3 regions of the Cellulomonas sp. KU4C genome follow, and region 1 is predicted to be linked to each of the others. Evidence: predicted binding sites of a transcription regulator. Region 1 holds the regulator's gene; each other region holds the start of a gene.
The links. The regulator Rex, encoded in region 1, represses fermentation and respiration genes when NADH is low (regulators of the CRP and FNR family bind a similar motif). The targets are predictions, from matches to a motif close to CTTGTGAANNNNTTCACAAG.
Positions count from the first base shown of each region.

Region 1 (3,162 bases):
ACCGGATCCGGCGCCGCACGGCCCGGATCGCGAGGCCGACCACCCACGCGGACCCCGCGACGGTGGCGGCGTCCACCCCGCGGCGGGTCGCGTTGCGGCGGCCGCGGAACTCGCGGACCGGCCAGCCGACCTCGGCGGCGTGCTTGCGCAGCCGGCCCTCGGGGTTGATCGCGCACGGGAACCCGACCTCGGACAGGATCGGCACGTCGTTCAGGGAGTCGCCGTACGCGAACGACCGCGACAGGTCGAGGCCCTCCTTCTCGGCGAGGGTGCGCACCGCGGCGGCCTTGGCCTCGCCGTGCAGCAGGTCCCCGACGAGGCGGCCGGTGTAGAACCCGTCCGTGTGCTCGGCGATGGTGCCCAGCCCGCCGGTGGTGCCGAGCCGGCGGGCGATGATCTCGGCGATCTCCACGGGCGTGGCGGTCACCAGCCAGACCTCGTGGCCCGCGCGGATGTGCTGGTCCAGCAGCCGCTGCGTGCCGGGGAAGATCCGCAGCGACAGCACCTCGTCGTAGACGTCCTCCGCGATGGCGACGAGCTCGGCGACGGACCGGCCGTGCATGATCTCGAGCGCGCGGGACCGGACCTCGTCGATCTGCTGGCGGTTCTCGCCGAACGTCAGGTAGCGGATCTGGTGCACCGCGAACCGCACCAGGTCGGCGCGGCGGAAGAAGCCCCGGCGGTACAGGCCGACGGCGAGGTGGAACGAGCTCGCGCCGCGGATGATCGTGTTGTCGACGTCGAAGAACGCGGCCACCTTGCCCGGCTGCGCGGGGTCCCCGGGGGTGGGTGCGATCGGCTCGGGCACGCCGCCACTGTAGTCAGATGCCTAGGCTCGTGCCGTGCCGACCTCCGATGTCACCCCCGGCCCCGCGCCGCGCACCGTGCTGTACGTCCGCGCGGGCTGCCACCTGTGCGACGCCGCCCGCGAGGTGGTGGCGCGCGTGACCGCGTCCCGGGGCGAGACGTGGCGGGAGGTCGACGTCGACGCGGGCGGCACCGCGGCCGACGGGCGACCGCTCGCGGCGGCGTACGGGGAGCTGCTGCCGGTGGTCGAGGTGGACGGTGCACGCGTCGGGTACTGGGAGATCGACGCGTACCGCCTGGCGGACGCCCTCGCGGGGCCCCCGACCGCCTAGTCTGTGCAGGTGCGTGCCCTGCCGCCGACCACCGTCGCCCGCCTCCCGGGATACCTGCGTTCCCTCGGCGGTCTCGCGTCCGAGGGCGCGAGCACCACGTCCTCGGAGCAGCTCGCCGAGCTGGTGGGCGCGTCGCCCGCGCAGCTGCGCAAGGACCTGTCGTACCTGGGGGCCGGCGGCCGGCGCGGTGTCGGCTACGAGGTCGACCACCTGCGCAAGCAGATCGCCCAGGCGCTGGGGATGACGCAGGAGCGCAACGTCGTCATCGTCGGGATCGGCAACCTGGGGCACGCCCTGGCGACGTACTCGGGGTTCGCGGACCGCGGGTTCGTGCTGGTGGGCCTGTTCGACGCGGACCCCGACGTCGTCGGCACGACCGTCGGCGGGCACCGGGTGCAGCACGTCGACCGGCTGGAGGACGTGATCGCCGCGGCGGACGCGAGCATCGCCGTGGTCGCGACCCCGGCGTCCGTCGCGCAGGCCACGACCGACCGCCTGGTGGCGGCGGGCGTCACGGGCATCCTCAACTTCGCGCCGCGCACCGTGCGGGTGCCGGACGGCGTCGACGTCCGCGAGGTCGACCTCGGCTCGGAGCTGCAGATCCTCGGCTTCCACGCCCGTCAGCGGTCGACCCGGCCCGAGGACGCGGCCCCGGCCGACCCGGCCTGACGTCGCGCGGCCAGGGCCGCGCGGTCCCGGGACGGAAGAAGGGCCCGATCGCGGCAGGGGGTGCGCGATCGGACCCTTCGGCCCGGGTGCCCCGTCAGGGGCGTCGAGGTCAGGCGGCCTTGATGGCCGAGACCTCGAGGTTGATGACGACCTTGTCGCTCACCAGGACGCCGCCGGCCTCGAGGGCCGCGTTCCAGGTGATGCCGAACTCCTTGCGGGAGATCGTCACGGAGGAGGAGAAGCCGGCGCGCTGGTTGCCGAACGGGTCGGTGGCCGCGCCGCCGAACTCGGTGGCCAGGTCGACGGACTTGGTCACGCCGTTGATGGTCAGGTCGCCGGTGACGACGTAGTCCTCGCCGTCCGCGCGGACCGCGGTCGAGGCGAAGGTCCACTCGCCGAACTTCTCCAGGTCGAAGAAGTCGGCCGACTTCAGGTGGCCGTCGCGGCCCGCGTCGCCGGTGTTGATGGTCGACGGGTCCAGCGCGGCGGTGACGCCGGAGAGCGTGAGGTCCTCGGCGACGGTGATGGTGCCGGAGGTCACCGCGACGGTGCCGCGGACCTTGGAGATGCCCGCGTGGCGGACGGTGAAGGACGCCTCGGTGTGCGAGGGGTCGATCGTCCAGGTGCCGGCGGTGAGGGCGGTGGGGAGCGTGGTGGTCGACATGCGGTGCCTCCTGCGAAGGTTGAAGCGTCAACTGCGGTTAGTTGAGATTTCTACTACAGTGTGGGGAGCGACGCAAGGGCTGTGGGACGATCAGCGACCCACGTCACAGCGCGCCCCCAGGAAGGACACGTCGATGACCGCCACGACCAGCACCCCCGGCCCGACCCGCGAGCCGCGGGCGCACGACGACGTCCGCTGGCTGACCGCCGACGAGCAGCGCGCGTGGCGGGCCTGGCGGGACGGCGCCGCGCGGCTGCTCGACATCCTCGGGCACGAGCTGGAGCAGGACTCCGGCCTGTCGCTCGGGGAGTACGAGGTCCTGGTCCGGCTGTCCGAGGCGCCCGGCCGCACCCTGCGGATGTCCGAGCTCGCCGGCGAGCTCGCCCACTCCCGCAGCCGCCTCACCCACACCGTCCGCCGGATGGAGAACGCCGGTCTGGTCGAGCGCGCCCCCTGCCTCGAGGACGCCCGCGGTGTGAACTGCACCATGACCGAGGCCGGCTGGCGGCGCCTGGTCGACGCCGCACCCGCGCACGTCGAGTCGGTCCGCGCGCACCTGGTCGACGTGCTCACGCCCGCGCAGCTGCAGGCCCTCGGGGACGCGATGGGCGTCGTCGGTGCCGCGCTCCAGGCCGGCTGCGCGCAGGCCGTCGCCGCCGCCGAGGAGCGGTAGGGGTCCGAGCACCCAGC
Region 1 is NZ_CP200322.1:1,366,810-1,369,971, forward strand. It holds gene AC1VL8_RS06475 (HAD family hydrolase) at 1-808, opposite strand, end outside; gene AC1VL8_RS06480 (glutaredoxin family protein) at 843-1,139, shown strand; gene AC1VL8_RS06485 (redox-sensing transcriptional repressor Rex) at 1,149-1,808, shown strand; gene AC1VL8_RS06490 (YceI family protein) at 1,918-2,472, opposite strand; gene AC1VL8_RS06495 (MarR family winged helix-turn-helix transcriptional regulator) at 2,606-3,145, shown strand.

Region 2 (3,162 bases), 1.3 Mb from region 1:
AGACCGCGACGAACGCCTCGGTGGCGTGGGTCAGGGCGTCGAAGCCCGAGTCGGCGGCGAGCGAGCGGGGCATCTTCGCGGTGAGCACCGGGTCGATGATCGCGACGGTCGGCGTCAGGGCGTAGTCGGCCAGCGGGTACTTCTTGCCGGCGTCGGGGTCGGAGATGACCGCGAACGGCGTGACCTCGGCGCCGGTGCCCGAGGTGGTCGGGATGCAGACGAGCTTGGCGAGCTCGCCCAGCGTCGGGAACTTGAAGGCGCGCTTGCGGACGTCGAAGAACTTCTGCTTGAGGTCCGAGAACACGATCTCGGGGTGCTCGTACAGCAGCCACATGACCTTGGCGGCGTCCATCGGCGAGCCGCCGCCGAGCGCGATGATCGTGTCGGGACGGAAGTGGCGCATCTGCGCGGCACCGGCCTGGACGGTCTTCACGGAGGGCTCGGGCTCGACCTGGTCGATGATCTGCAGCGCGACCTTGTTGGTGCGCCGGCCGAGCACGTCGATGATCTTGTCGACGAAGCCCAGCGTGGTCATCGTGGCGTCGGTGACGATGGTGACGCGCTCGACGTCGGCCATGTCGGACAGGTAGCGGATGGCGTTCGGCTCGAAGTACGTCTTGGCCGGGACCTTGAACCACTGCAAGTTGTTGTTCCTCCGGCCCACGCGCTTGATGTTGACGAGGTTGATCGCCGACACGTTGTTCGACACCGAGTTGTGGCCGTAGGAGCCGCAGCCGAGGGTGAGGGACGGGATGAAGGCGTTGTAGATGTCGCCGATGCCGCCGAGCGAGGACGGGGCGTTCGCGATGACGCGGATGGCCTTGACGCGGTTGCCGTACTCCTCGGTCAGCGCGTCGTCCTGGGTGTGGATGGCGGCGGAGTGGCCGAGGCCGTCGAACTCCACCATCTGCTCGGCGAGCTGGATGCCGTGCTCGGTGGACGTGGCGCGCAGCACCGCGAGGACCGGGCAGAGCTTCTCGCGGGTGAGCGGCTCGGCGGGGCCGACGCCGGAGACCTCGGCCAGGATGATCGAGGTGTCGGCGGGGACGGTGAAGCCGGCCTGCTCGGCGATCCACTGCGGCGACTTGCCGACGACGGTGGGGTTCAGCTTGGCGTCGGCGCAGTTCTTGCCCTTGGCCTCGACGCCGAAGATGAACTTCTCGAGGAGCGCCTTCTCCTTCTTGGACGCGCGGTACGCGTGCAGGACCGCGAACTCGTCGAGCGCGGTGTCGTAGATGACGTCGTCGATGATGACGGCCTGCTCGGAGGCGCAGATCATGCCGTTGTCGAACGACTTGGACAGCACCACGTCGTTGACCGCGCGCTTGAGCTTGGCCGACTTCTCGATGTAGGCGGGGACGTTGCCGGCGCCGACGCCGAGGGCGGGCTTGCCGCAGGAGTAGGCCGCGCGGACCATCGCGTTGCCGCCGGTCGCGAGGATGGTGGAGACGCCGGGGTGGTTCATGAGGAGGCCGGTGGCCTCCATCGACGGGGTCTCGACCCACTGGATGCAGTGCTCGGGGGCGCCGGCGGCGACCGCGGCGTCGCGCACGACGCGGGCGGCGGCGACGGACGACTGCTGCGCGTTCGGGTGGAACGCGAAGATGATCGGGTTGCGGGTCTTCAGCGCGATGAGCGACTTGAAGATCGCGGTGGACGTCGGGTTGGTCACCGGGGTCATCGCGCAGATGACGCCGACGGGCTCGGCGATCTCGGTGATGCCGTTGATCTCGTCGCGGCTGATGACGCCGACCGTCTTGAGGGCGGCCATCGAGTTGGTGACGTGCTCGCAGGCGAAGATGTTCTTGACGGCCTTGTCCTCGAAGACACCGCGACCGGTCTCCTCGACGGCGAGCTCGGCCAGGTGGCCGTGCTGGTCCAGGGCGGCGACGGCGGCCTTCTTGACCAGGCGGTCGACGTCCTCCTGGGTGAAGTGCGCGTACTCCGCCAGCGCCTTGGTGGCGCCGGCGACCAGCTGGTCGATGGCGGCGGCTGTGCCGGTGTCGGTGCTCGTGGTGCTCACGGGGGCTCTCCCGAGGGTTCCGATGGGGTGGGGTGGAGGGCTCCGTCGACCTCACGAGAAGACCGTATCGAGAAACTTTTCACAAAGTCTGGGACCGGAGTCCTGCGGACGTAGGTCCCGGGGTGCGGTCGGGCCCGCGGGGTCGCGCGACCGGTCGCCCGACGCCCGACGGCCGGCGTGCCGGATCGTCCGCTTGTGAGATGAAATGGCACGTCCGTGGCTTTTGCGGCATTGGTGAACATGGTCATCCGGCGCATTGCGGGAATGCCCCGGAATGCCGCTAGGGTGCTCGGGTCCCCGCCCGTGACCAGGAGGAACCCGTGCCCAGCCTGCAGGAGTCCGCGCAGAGCCTCATGTCCCTGGACGGCGCCGTCGCCTTCGCCGTCGTCGACCACACCAGCGGCATGACGCTCACCACCGTGAATGCCGTGCCGTTCGACATCGAGCTCGCCGCCGCGGTCGCGACCGAGGTCGTCCGGGCCCAGATGCGCGCGATCGACCAGCTCGGGGGTGAGCAGCTCGTGGACGACATCCTCATCACCCTGTCCGGCCAGCTGCACCTCGTCGTGATGAGCCGCGACCCCCGCTTCGCCGGGCTGTTCTCCTACCTCGTGCTCGACCGGGAGCGGGGCAACCTCGCGCTCGCCCGGCACCGGCTGCGCGCCGCGGCGGCCGACGTCGAGCTGTGACCCGGGCCGTGTCCGGCGTCGACGGCCTGCTCCGCGCGCTGGACGGCGTGCTGCCGCTGGACGCGCGCGTCGCCTGGGTCCCGGCGGACGGGCACGCGACGGCAGGCGCGCGGCTCCCCGCCCCGGTCGCCGACCTGCTGCCCGGGCTCGCGCAGATGCTGCGTCGCGCGGACGGCGTCGCGCCCGACGGCCGGGCGCGGCTGCTCCTCGAGACCGCCGACCGCACCCTGCTGGTCTGGGGCCTCGGTGAGGACGGGATCCTGGCGGTCGACCTGCGGCCGGACAGCAACGTGGCGCTGCTGCGCCGGGGGGTCGAGCCCGCGCTCGCCGCGTTCGTCGCCGACCGGCCGGCGCCCACCCGGCACCGGCGCGCGGTCCGGGCCGCCGGAGCCGTGCCCGACGCGAGTCCCGGCACCGCGGGCGAGCGCCCGGACGACCCCGACGCGCCCC
Region 2 is NZ_CP200322.1:88,066-91,227, reverse strand. It holds gene adhE (bifunctional acetaldehyde-CoA/alcohol dehydrogenase) at 1-2,023, opposite strand, end outside; gene AC1VL8_RS00440 (hypothetical protein) at 2,344-2,712, shown strand; gene AC1VL8_RS00435 (hypothetical protein) at 2,709-3,162, shown strand, end outside.
Region 2: the regulator Rex is predicted to act here: its motif matches at 2,090-2,109, upstream of adhE (bifunctional acetaldehyde-CoA/alcohol dehydrogenase).

Region 3 (3,162 bases), 1.9 Mb from region 1:
TGCTCGTCCTTGGTGCGGCCGAGGCCCGAGGGCACGACCGTGGAGGTCAGCGAGATGCCGTCCATCGCCTCCGAGTACGGCAGCTTCGCCACCGACATCGCCGAGGCGAGCATGCCGTGCGAGTCGCGCCCGTTCATGGGGTTGGCGCCCGGGGCGAACGGCTCGCCGGCGCGGCGGCCGTCGGGGGTGTTGCCCGTGGCCTTGCCGTAGACGACGTTCGACGTGATGGTCAGCACCGACTGGGTGTGCAGCGCGTCGCGGTACGTCTTGTGCCGGCGGATCTTCTCCATGAACGCCTTGACGATGCCCACGGCGATGTCGTCGGCGCGGTCGTCGTCGTTGCCGTAGGCCGGGAAGTCGCCCTCGACGACGTAGTCCGTCACGAGGCCGTCCTCGTCGCGCACCGGGCGGACCGTGGCGTACTTGATGGCCGACAGCGAGTCCGCCACGACCGACAGGCCGGCGATGCCGCAGGCCATCGTGCGCAGGATGGTGCGGTCGTGCAGCGCCATCTCGAGCCGCTCGTACGCGTATTTGTCGTGCATGTAGTGCACGCAGTTCAGCGCGTCGACGTAGGTCTCGGCCAGCCAGTCGAGCAGCTTGTCGTACTTCGCCGCCACGTCCTCGTAGTCCAGGACGTCGCCCTCGACGGGGGCGCTGACCGGTGCGACCTGCTTGCCGGTGATCTCGTCGCGGCCGCCGTTGATCGAGTACAGCAGCGCCTTGGCGATGTTGACCCGCGCACCGAAGAACTGCATCTGCTTGCCGACCCGCATCGGGGACACGCAGCAGGCGATCGCCGCGTCGTCGCCCCACGAGTTGCGGATCAGGTCGTCGGACTCGTACTGGATCGCCGAGGTGTCGATCGAGACCTGGGCGCAGTACTTCTTGAAGCCCTCCGGAAGGCGGTTGCTCCACAGCACCGTGAGGTTCGGCTCCGGGGCCGGGCCGATGTTGTAGAGCGTCTGCAGGAACCGGAACGACGACTTGGTGACCAGCGGCCGCCCGTCCTCGCCGATGCCGCCGATGGACTCGGTCACCCACGTCGGGTCGCCCGAGAACAGGTTGTCGTACTCGGGGGTGCGCAGGAACCGGACGATGCGCAGCTTGATGACGAAGTCGTCGATCAGCTCCTGCGCGAACTCCTCGGTGATCGCGCCGGAGGCGAGGTCACGCTGCAGGAAGACGTCGAGGAAGGTCGAGGTGCGGCCCAGCGACATCGCCGCGCCGTTCTGCTCCTTCACCGCGCCCAGGTAGGCGAAGTACAGCCACTGCACGGCCTCGCGGGCCGTCGTCGCCGGCTTCGAGATGTCGTAGCCGTACGTCGCGGCCATCCGCTTGAGCTCGTTGAGCGCGCGGATCTGCTCCGCGTTCTCCTCGCGGTCGCGGATGATGTCCTCGACCGACGGCTCCATGTCGAGCTCGTGCCGCTCGAGGCGCTTGGCCTCGATCAGCGCGTCCACGCCGTAGAGGGCCACGCGGCGGTAGTCGCCGATGATCCGGCCGCGGCCGTACGCGTCGGGCAGGCCCGTGATGAGGTGCGAGGAGCGCGCGGCGCGCACGTTCGGGGGGTACACGTCGAAGACGCCGTCGTTGTGCGTCTTGCGGTACAGGCTGAAGATCTTGGCGACCTCGGGGTCGACGTCGTAGCCGTAGGTCTCGAGGCTCTTCTCGACCATGCGCCACCCGCCGTTGGGGATCATGGCGCGCTTGAGCGGGGCGTCGGTCTGCAGGCCGACGATCAGCTCGTTCGGCTCGTCGATGTAGCCCGCGGGGTGGGAGACGATCGTCGACGGGGTGTGGTTGTCGATGTCGTAGACGCCCTTGGCCCGCTCGGCCGGGAACATCGCGCTGAGCTTGGCCCAGACACCGGTCGTGCGCTCCGTCGGGCCGGCGAGGAACGCCGAGTCGCCGGTGTAGGGCGTGTAGTTGCGCTGGATGAAGTCGCGGACGTCGATCCCGTCGCACCAGGGACCGGTGACGAACCCGGCCCAGGCGTCGGCGGCTGCGTCGGTGCCGGTCTGGGGTACTGCTGTGGTGGACATCTGATGCTCCCTCGCTGAGTGCGTCGTACTAGTGACGCTATTCACGAGGTCATGGGATGTCTTGGGACCTACGGCCCGGCTGCGGCCCGACCAGCCGGAACGCCACGTGACGCCGCTCACGCCCTGCGCACGGCAGGCGTCAGGCCGGCGCGCCCAGGGCGGCGAGCACGTCCGCCGCGACGTCCGGCGCGGTCAGGCGCAGCGACGTCAGCAGCTCGTCGCGGCTCGCGTGCTCGAGGAACGCCCGCGGCACCCCGAACGTCTGCACCGGCACGGCGATCCCGGCGTCGCGCACCCGCTGCGCCACCGCCGAGCCGATCCCGCCCTCGCGCACCCCGTCCTCCAGGGTCACCGCGTGCTCGTGCTCGCCGACCAGCTTGACCAGGGCCGCCGGGACCGGCAGCACCCAGCGCGGGTCGACGACCGTCACCCGCAGACCGTGCGCCGCGAGCAGCTCGCCCAGCGCCAGCGCCGTGCCCGCCATCGACCCCACCCCGCACACGAGCACGGACCGCGACCGCGCGTCCGCGCCGGGGTGCCGCGCGAGGACGTCCACGCCGTCCTCCTCGTCCACCGCGGGCAGCGGGTCCACGAGCGCCCCCTTGGGGTACCGCACGACCGTCGGCGCGTCGTCGACGTCCACCGCCGCCCGCAGCGCCGAGCGCAGCGTCTCCTCGTCCCGCGGCGCCGCGAGCCGCAGCCCGGGGACCACCCCCAGGAGCGCCAGGTCCCACATCCCGTTGTGGCTCGCACCGTCGTCGCCGGTCAACCCCGCCCGGTCGAGCACGAACGTCACGCCCGCACGGTGCAGCGCGACGTCCATGAGCACCTGGTCGAACGCGCGGTTCAGGAACGTCGCGTACACCGCGACCACGGGGTGCAGCCCCGCGAACGCCATGCCCGCCGCGGTGGTCACCGCGTGCTGCTCGGCGATGCCCACGTCGAACGTCCGGTCGGGGAACTCCGCCGCGAACGGCGCCAGACCCACGGGGTTCAGCATCGCGGCGGTCAGCGCCACCACGTCGGGCCGGCGGCGGCCGATCCGGACGATCTCGTCGGCGAACACCCCCGTCCAGCCGAACCGCGACGGCGCGACGGGCAGGCCGGTCTCCGGGTG
Region 3 is NZ_CP200322.1:3,265,088-3,268,249, forward strand. It holds gene pflB (formate C-acetyltransferase) at 1-2,045, opposite strand, end outside; gene dxs (1-deoxy-D-xylulose-5-phosphate synthase) at 2,185-3,162, opposite strand, start outside.
Region 3: the regulator Rex is predicted to act here: its motif matches at 2,074-2,093, upstream of pflB (formate C-acetyltransferase).